Regions from separate parts of the Clostridium cellulovorans 743B genome, predicted to be linked through region 1. Evidence: riboswitches for the same ligand, from Rfam matches in the RefSeq annotation. Region 1 holds a riboswitch; the other holds the start of a gene.
The links. A riboswitch is a leader RNA that binds a small molecule or an ion and turns the genes downstream of it on or off. The one in region 1 is predicted to bind cobalamin.
Positions count from the first base shown of each region.

Region 1 (4,439 bases):
TTCTCGGTAACCTAATCTTTAGTATTATTGTGCTCTTCACTGAATCTATATTATTAGTATCGATGAGTTCATTAATCAAAGGTATTTTTTTCAATATTATCTTTACAGTACTATATACATCTATATCTGCTGAGCCAAAATTAGAACATAAGATTATAGTAAAAAATAATACAATGCAAGATACCACAAAAAAGAACTTTCGCTTTGATGCTTTTACTGCTAAATGCATATTTATTCTTCCTCACATAAGTTTGTTTAATTCTTATCACATAAATAAATATACCACAGCTTTACTTATATAAAATAGCTGTGATATACTCAACCACCCTTTTATGGATAACTTCAATTAAAGCTAACCTAAAACCTATATATATCTATGAAACCTTTACTTTTACTCCCTTATTAAAAACTTCTGGATGGATTATCTTAGCTAATTCTTCAAGACCATCTACAACTCTTGGACCTTGTCTATTTAATAGATCCTCATCTATCTCGTATAACTTTTCTCCTTTTACTGCTGACAGTTCTTTATAACCATTTGCAGCCTTTATCCCAGCTTTAGTATCGTATTTATTAGTACATACTAATATATCTGGATTCTTCTGGACAAGCTTTTCTAAACTATAACTCCAATTTGTTCCATCACTAGCTGCATTAGTAGCTCCTGCTCTCTCAATTATATTCCCGATGAAAGTGTCTCCAGTTGCAGCATAATCTCCATATTCGCCATAACCTACTACATAATATACTGAAGGCTTATCCAAATCCTTAACCTTTTCTGTAATATCCTCCACCTTTTCCTTCATATCTTCAACTAAATCTTCTCCATCACCTTTATCATTAAATAAAGCTGCTACAGTTGATATCTTGTCATAAACTCCCTCTAAAGAAGTAGCTTCTTTAATTACAACAACATTTATACCTAGTTTTTGAATTTTTTCTACAACTTCATCTTTAGTTATAGAGGAAACAACAACTATATCAGGATTTAGTGACACAATTTTTTCTACATTAGGTTCACTTACAGTTCCTAGAGAGTCAATTTTAGTAACTTCTATTGGATAATCATCACTATCACTTCTTCCTACAAGCCTATCTTCTTCGCCTAAGGCATATATAGTTTCTGTTATAGCTGGTGATAAAGATATTACTTTCTTAGGCTCCTCTTTAATCGTGATTTCTCTATCATGATCATCCTTAAAATCATATGGATACGAAACCCCTGAGCTTGCACTTACAGTTTCCTTGCTGTTGGTATTGTCAGCTTTATTGCCTCCATTACAACCAGCTAATATTCCAGTTAGTGCTAATACTACACATAATGATAAAACTTTCTTTTTCAACATAATACTTTCTCCTTTTCACTCAACAGCAAACGCTTGTGTTTATTGTTTTCATAACTTTCCTATATTTCAAATTCACTCTATATTTCTACTACTTTATCTTAAGTGGTACGCCGCAAACTACTAAATATAATTCATCACAAAGCTTACTAATATATTGATTCACTCTTCCCTGAATATCTCTAAATTCTCGTCCAAGTCTGCTTTCTGGCACTACCCCATAACCTATTTCATTTGTTATCATAATTATTGGAACTTTAGAAGCCTTTATGGCTTCTCTTAGAACAAATATTTCCTTCATTATTTCCTTCTCTATATATTCAAAATTTACGTTGTCTATATCGTCAAAGTCTACATCTTTTAAATCAAACATTAAGTTAGTTATCATTACTGTTATACAATCTATAAGGATTCCTTTATAAGTGATCCCCTGTTGTTGTCGATCTATGATGTACTGCCCTATGCCCTTGTAACCTTCATAAGTAATCCAATAACTTGGCCTTTGCTCCTTATGTTTTTTTATTCTTCTTTTCATCTCCTCATCATAAGGAATAGATGTCGCTATGTATAATATATTTTCTCCAAGTTCTTTTGCTCTTTCTTCTCCTATACGGCTCTTGCCACTTCTAGCTCCTCCAGTTATAAGTATACCATTACCCATTTTCTTTTTCCTTTCAACAAAAAAACTACACCGTTTGGGTGTAGTTAATAACAACTAGTCTATTGCTTATATAAAGCACTTAACAACTTAATTATTACTTCACATCCTCCCTCCGAAGATCGAAATTTCTAATCAATAGGCAGGTCTCCTGACTTATAGTTCACTTTACTTTCTATCCTTCTCAGCTAAACAGCTAATGGAATTTAGATTTCATCCCTATTTACAGTAGCGGGGGCTGTAGTGGACTCTAACCACTTTCCCTATTATCCTATTACCAAGTCTCTTACCAAAACTTCTAAGTATTTTGATATTAAACTTTTTAGGCACCTAAAGATTACTATTAGATTAAAAATAATTCTACCACTTATCTATACATTTATCAATATACTCTTCTTGTTAGTATCTATCAAGTTCAAAGCAAATAAAAAGAACTTATAACACTACTATTCCTCATCTTTATCGTATTCTTCAAGGAATGAATGCTTTACACCAGATTTCTCCCAACCTAAAATCGAATCCATATTTACATTTTTTGCAGCATTAAATATAGATTTATCTACATCATCAAAGGTTTTCTTTAAATTTTCTATCATTTCTTTTATTTCGTATCTCTTATTCCCTGTTTTTTTTGCTGATATCATACAAGCACAGTTAAGAGGCCATATTCCGCTATGTTGAATAAAGTTCTTTATGGATTTTTCCTCTATATAATATAATGGTCTTATAAGCTCCATATTTTCAAAATTATCTGCTTTCAACTTTGGAAGCATTGTTTTAAAGTTTCCTGCATATAGAATATTTAGCATAGTAGTTTCTATAACATCATTATAATGATGACCTAAAGCAAGCTTATTACAACCTAATTCCTGAGCCTTACTATAAAGTACTCCTCTTCTCATTTTTGCACACATATAGCATGGGTAGTCCTGAGCTATCTTTTCCGCTACTTCAAATATATCAGCATTAAAAATATGTGCATCTATTTCTAAGTATTTTAGATTATCTTCTAAAAGAGTTCTTATGCTCTCGTGATATCCAGGGTCCATAGCAATGAATTCTACTTCAAAGTTCATCTTCTTATGCTTTAGTAATTCCTGAAAAAGCTTAGCCATAAGGAGACTGTCCTTTCCTCCAGAAATAGCTACTGCAATTTTATCTCCTTCTTCGATTAAGTTATAATCTTTTATTGCACGGATAAACTTTGACCATATTCTCTTTTTGTATGTTTTAACAATACTTCTCTCTATATCTTTAAGTGGTTTTCTTTCTTCGAAAGGAACTAAGATTTCACAACCCTTTCCTGATAATTCACTCATTTTATCACCTCATGTTTTATTCCCAAAAATTATAACACGTTATAATTATTTTGTCTTTCATTACTTTAACTTGTATAGTTCCGCTAATCTTTTCAATTATTGATAGTACTATGTTTTTCTATAAAAAATTTTTATCATTAAGTTCAGTATTAACAGTACGTTATGGATTTAGTTGCAGATTAAAGTTTAAAACTTTCTACCTCATATTATATAAATTCTATTTCCGTACATAATATACCTAGGAGGTGATTTCTATGTTCCAAAGTGTTGGAGTAAATATTAACAAAGATCTTAAAAACGTACTAAGAGCAAAAAAAGTGCCCTTTAGAAAATCTTTCATGGAGCGCCCTCATTTAGAACTAGAATATTTTAAAGGTAGAAATAAAAATGCTTCAGAAAATACCATGGATCATCTATATGACATGATGAAGTCAAAAAAAGATAATATGATGAATTCCATGAAAAAAATGTACGACAAAAACTTTTCTAAGCAAGAAGAACCTATGAAAGAAATTCCAAAGCTATTTACGAAAAAAAACAATGCCACCTTATTTGCACTGGGAACTATTGCATCTGCTGTGGTGGTTTCATCACTTATTTCTAAATCACATAGTCATAAACATAGATTTAGATTTTAAAATTTAATTATTTTAGTGACAAGAAAGAAATCACATATTTAAAACTGCATTGTACGGATAGTATACATCCTAACAACTCCACTAAACAGTAGCAACAACTACGATATTAACTATATACGTAACATGTTTAATAGCTAGAGAAATTAAATTTCTCTAGCTATCCATTGTTCATTATATATTGTAAATAATTTTTTGCTTCCTATGCGGCGTAATAACTCTACTACTTCTTCAAAATGCGTATCCAAATACTTAATATTATGTGCATCTGAATTTAACGTAAGTGGTATATCTAAAATTTTGCACTGCTCTAAAATCCAATTATTGGGATATGGTGTTGTCAAATACCCTCTAGCAATTCCACCTGTGTTAATCTCTAAAATACAATTAGATTCCGCAATTACTTTTAAAGTATCTAAAACTTCATCCTTATACCACTGTTCATTTTCATCAAAATACATATTGTCTTTATTATTCTTTCTTA
Region 1 covers NC_014393.1:4,709,924-4,714,362, forward strand. The annotation lists gene CLOCEL_RS19575 (FecCD family ABC transporter permease) at 1-229, opposite strand, end outside; gene CLOCEL_RS19580 (ABC transporter substrate-binding protein) at 375-1,346, opposite strand; gene cobU (bifunctional adenosylcobinamide kinase/adenosylcobinamide-phosphate guanylyltransferase) at 1,435-2,004, opposite strand; cobalamin riboswitch at 2,126-2,298, opposite strand; gene CLOCEL_RS19590 (tRNA 2-thiocytidine(32) synthetase TtcA) at 2,448-3,320, opposite strand; gene CLOCEL_RS19595 (hypothetical protein) at 3,575-3,958, shown strand; gene hisJ (histidinol-phosphatase HisJ) at 4,102-4,439, opposite strand, start outside.

Region 2 (4,439 bases), 2.1 Mb from region 1:
GGATTCATTATGTTCAAAAGCAATTCTATCTAAGATTTCGGTGATATCATCTCCACTTTCCAAGTCTTGTCTTATATTAAACATATCAAACTCTGAGAATTCTTCTTTTGCATATAAACTCACATCTATTCCTGCTTCTAATCCCTTAAATATTTCTTGCATTTGCTTTAAGTTAAACTCTTCCTTTGCATAGTAACTAACTTCTAAACCCATTAGCAGTCCTTGTAATATTAAGTTCATTCTTTTTATATCAAATTGCGATTTTGCGTATAACTCAACTTGCAAGCCATTCTGTAGGCCCATTAAAATAAGTCTCATCTGAGCTTGGTCATATTCAGGTTTATTATATAATGTAACATCTACACCTTTTTCTAGACCTAATCTTATTTTATCCATTTGATAAACAGTAAATTTAGGGTCTGCATAATATGATACATTTAATCTTTTTTCTAATCCATTTATTATTCTATAAATCTGATCTACACTAAATTTTCGCTTTATATAATATAAAACATCAAAACCTTTTTCAAGAGCAACTCTAATAACTTGCATTTGATAATTATCAAACTCGTATTTTGCATATATAGAAACATCTAAACCTTTTTCGAGTCCAAGTCTTATTTCTTCCATTTGGGAACTAGAAAATTCAGCTTTAGCGTAAATTGACGCATTTAGTTTTTTTTCGAGTCCAAGACGTATTTGTTCCATTTGATACTTTTTAAATTCTTCTTTTGCATATATGGAGGTATCGATATTTTTTTCAAGACCTAATCGAATTTCTTCCATCTGAAATCTATTTAAACTTACTTTTGCATAAATTTTCACATCTAAACCTTTTTCAAGTCCAAGCCTTATTTCTTCCATCTTATAACTGTGAAACTCAGGCTTTGCATAATATTTAACATCGAGACCTTTTCTTAATCCAAGGCGTATTTGCTCCATTTGTCTCCAAGTGAAAGTCAATGAACAATACCAACTAATATCTAAATGTTCATAAAGGCCTTTTCTTATTTGATCCATTTGATATGCATTAAATTTAGGGTTACAATAAGTTGATATGTCCAAATTATCTTTCTTTCCCAAATTTATTTGATTTAATTGATACATATCATATGAATTTTTGCTCTTCATATCTTCATTAGTGTTCTCCATAATATTTATAACCACCTTTTTCATATATGAATTTTATAGTATTATGAAACGTTTACTCTATACTTTATTATGTATTTTTATAGTTTTAATGTCAAGATATTTCTTTTTTCGACGAATAGATGTAATTATATAACTTTTATATTTAGAAAAAACACCGTTATTATAAAATAGGCGACATATAGAATTTAAAATTATAGATATATTTTTTACAAATTTTTATCGAAAATGAAATCCTTACAATTCATTTACATTCTGTATGGTTTATAAATCTTGACATACTATTAATTTGCAGTATAATATCATAAAAGGGAAAAACTTAATAGTTTCTTAAGTGCCTCTATAAATATTTATAGGATAATAGGGAAGTTGGGTGAAGATCCCACGCGGTACCGCCACTGTAAACGAGGAGTTATGTCATAATATACCACTGGAAATATATTCTGGGAAGGTTGATATTAATGATGATACGTAAGCCAGAAGACCTGCTTAAGAACGTGAATTCTAAAATCTACGGTTTATAGATATTAGATACTTGTGATTTATATATATTACTTTATAATTTTCACAAAATTTAGTCTAAGCTAAATTATTGACTGAAATAATAAAGAGAAATTTAGTATTTATTAATTACAATTAGGGCAGTAAAAATGGGCTGCACTTTTTTGCATCGGTGAAAAAGTGTGGCTTTTGTATTTTTTAAAATAGAAAAATATATTGACCATAGATTCTAAGAATTAATGTAGCTATACAATTAAATATAAATAATCAAAGAAAAAGGAAATCTATATGAAGATACTAAGAAAAGGTATAACAACAGGAACTTGTGCTGCTGCTGCAACTAAAGCAGTTGCATTATGGCAAAGCACAGGAAATTGTCCTAGTTCTGTGAAAGTTATAGTTCCAGCTGGTTATGAGATAGAACTGGAAATCAAGAAATTAAATAATGGTTGTTGCGGTGTTATTAAAGATGCAGGAGATGACCCTGATGTAACTGATAAGATGATGATTATATCGAAAGTGAGAATTTTTAATGAAAATGGACTAATAACTTACAAAGCTGGAGAAGGTGTTGGCATTGTTACTGTAGATGGGCTAAAGGTACAGAAAGGTGAACCAGCCATTAATCCAGTTCCTAGAAAACAGATTGAAGATGAATTAAGAAAGATTATTGGTGATAAATGCGCAGAAGTAACCATATCTATTTCCGGTGGAGAGGAAGTTGCAAAGAAGACTTTTAATCCTAAGATGGGCATAGTGGGAGGTTTATCTATCATTGGCACTACTGGCATTGTAAGACCTATGAGTGAAGAAGCTATGAAGGATTCTATAGCATTAGAATTACAGATGAAAAAAGCTCAAGGAACTGATTCTATGTGTTTTGTCATAGGAGCTTCTGGTGAGAAATCATTAAACCAACTAAATATAAGGATAAAATGGATTACCCATGTAAGCAATTATATTGGAGCTATGCTTGATGTAGCAGAAGAATTAGGTTATAAACATATTTTAATTTGGGGTTTTGGAGGAAAACTTATAAAACTTGCAGCAAATATTATGAATACACATAGTCATGTTGCTGAAGGACGCCGTGAAATTTTATGCACTGTTGCTGCTTTAAAAGGAGCAGATAGAGATGCAATATTAGAGCTTTATAACAGCCCCAACATTAGCGAAGCCATAAGGATTGCAAAGAAATATAATTTACATAATATGTGGCAAGATATAGTTGAGGAGGCTTCAAAGAATTGTATTTTAAGAACACATAATAAGATTGAAGTGGCTGTAGTATTTTTAGAGAATGATAGCACGATTTTGGCTAAAAGTAATAATTATCATCGTGTTTTAAAGGAGTTGGAACAATGAAAAAGGTAACAGTAGTTGGATTGGGACCTGGAGATATAAAATATCTTTCCATAGCTGCAAAAGAAGTAATTGAAAATGCTGATTACATAGTTGTTTCAAAGCGCTATAAAAACTTATTTAATAAAAAGAATACTTTTTTTATGGGCAATATTAAAGAAACTTTAGATTTAATAGATAGTTTAGCTTTAAAGGGAGCTGTAGCCGTTTTGGTTTCTGGTGATCCTTTACTTCATAGTCTTTTCAATACCATAAAAAATAATTTAAAAGATATAGAGATAGATATAGTCCCTGGAATAAGTTCTATGCAGCTTCTGGGAGCGAGAATTGGAGAAACTATTGAAGATGTTAAAATTGTAAGTGCCCATGGTTTAGAAGTAACTAGTGGTAGCTTAGCTATGGCTGTTTCAGAAAATAAAAAAACTTTCGTATTATGTAGTAGCGTTAATAATCCAAGTTGGATTTGTAATAGTCTTTTGAGCTATGGTATTAATCACGTTAAAATTTGCGTAGGATCAAGACTATCTTATGAAGATGAGCTAATAAATATTGGTTTTCCAAATGAAATTGTAGAGAAGAATTATGACTCCTTAACAGCGGTAATGATAATAAATAATAATCCTCAAAAAGTTTTAATGCAAGGTTTTTTAAGTGATAAAGACTTTATAAGGGATGATACGCCGATGACTAAAGAAAATGTTAGATTAATAGCTATACATAAATTAAAACTATCTCAGGATAATATTGTTTGGGATATTGGTGCTGGTACTGGAAGTATCGCTGTAGAAGTAGCAAGGCAATGCCATTTCGGACAAGTTCATGCGATTGAGATGAAGAAAAAAGCACTGGAGCTAATTTATAAAAATAGAGAGAAATTTAACCTTGAGGCTAACTTAATCATTCATGAAGGAAGAGCAATTGATGTTATAAAAGACTTACCAATACCAGATGTTGTTTTTATAGGTGGTGCTAATGGTGAGATTGAAGCAATAATTGATATTCTAAGAAGTTTTAAAAAGAGTATACGAATCGTTATTTCCGCTGTAACAATAGAAACCTTGTCACTAGCTTCATCACTTCTAGTGAAAGAAGATTTTTCTGATTTTGAAGTTACACAAGTTTCTATAAGTGAAAGTAGAAAGCTTGGAAAATATACCTTAATGGAAGCCAATAATCCAGTGCACTTAATAAGTGCTACATTAAATTCAGTATAGGTGCAAAGTGCAATGATAAGAAATCCAAATAATAAAGGTTTTAAATATATCTAAGGAGCGGTAAAGATGGAAGGAAAACTCTACGGTGTTGGTGTCGGACCAGGAGAAGCAGAACTTATGACTATAAAAGCGAAAAGGATTTTAGACCAAGTACCTATTATAGCTGTTCCTGTGAAGTCTATTGGCGAGGATAGTACAGCATTAAACATTATA
Region 2 covers NC_014393.1:2,641,454-2,645,892, reverse strand. The annotation lists gene CLOCEL_RS11180 (hypothetical protein) at 1-1,152, opposite strand, end outside; cobalamin riboswitch at 1,465-1,656, shown strand; gene cbiD (cobalt-precorrin-5B (C(1))-methyltransferase CbiD) at 1,939-3,015, shown strand; gene CLOCEL_RS11170 (bifunctional cobalt-precorrin-7 (C(5))-methyltransferase/cobalt-precorrin-6B (C(15))-methyltransferase) at 3,012-4,226, shown strand; gene cobI (precorrin-2 C(20)-methyltransferase) at 4,293-4,439, shown strand, end outside.
Region 2: it holds a riboswitch for cobalamin, as region 1 does, so the genes downstream of both, cbiD (cobalt-precorrin-5B (C(1))-methyltransferase CbiD) here and cobU (bifunctional adenosylcobinamide kinase/adenosylcobinamide-phosphate guanylyltransferase) in region 1, are expected to answer to the same signal.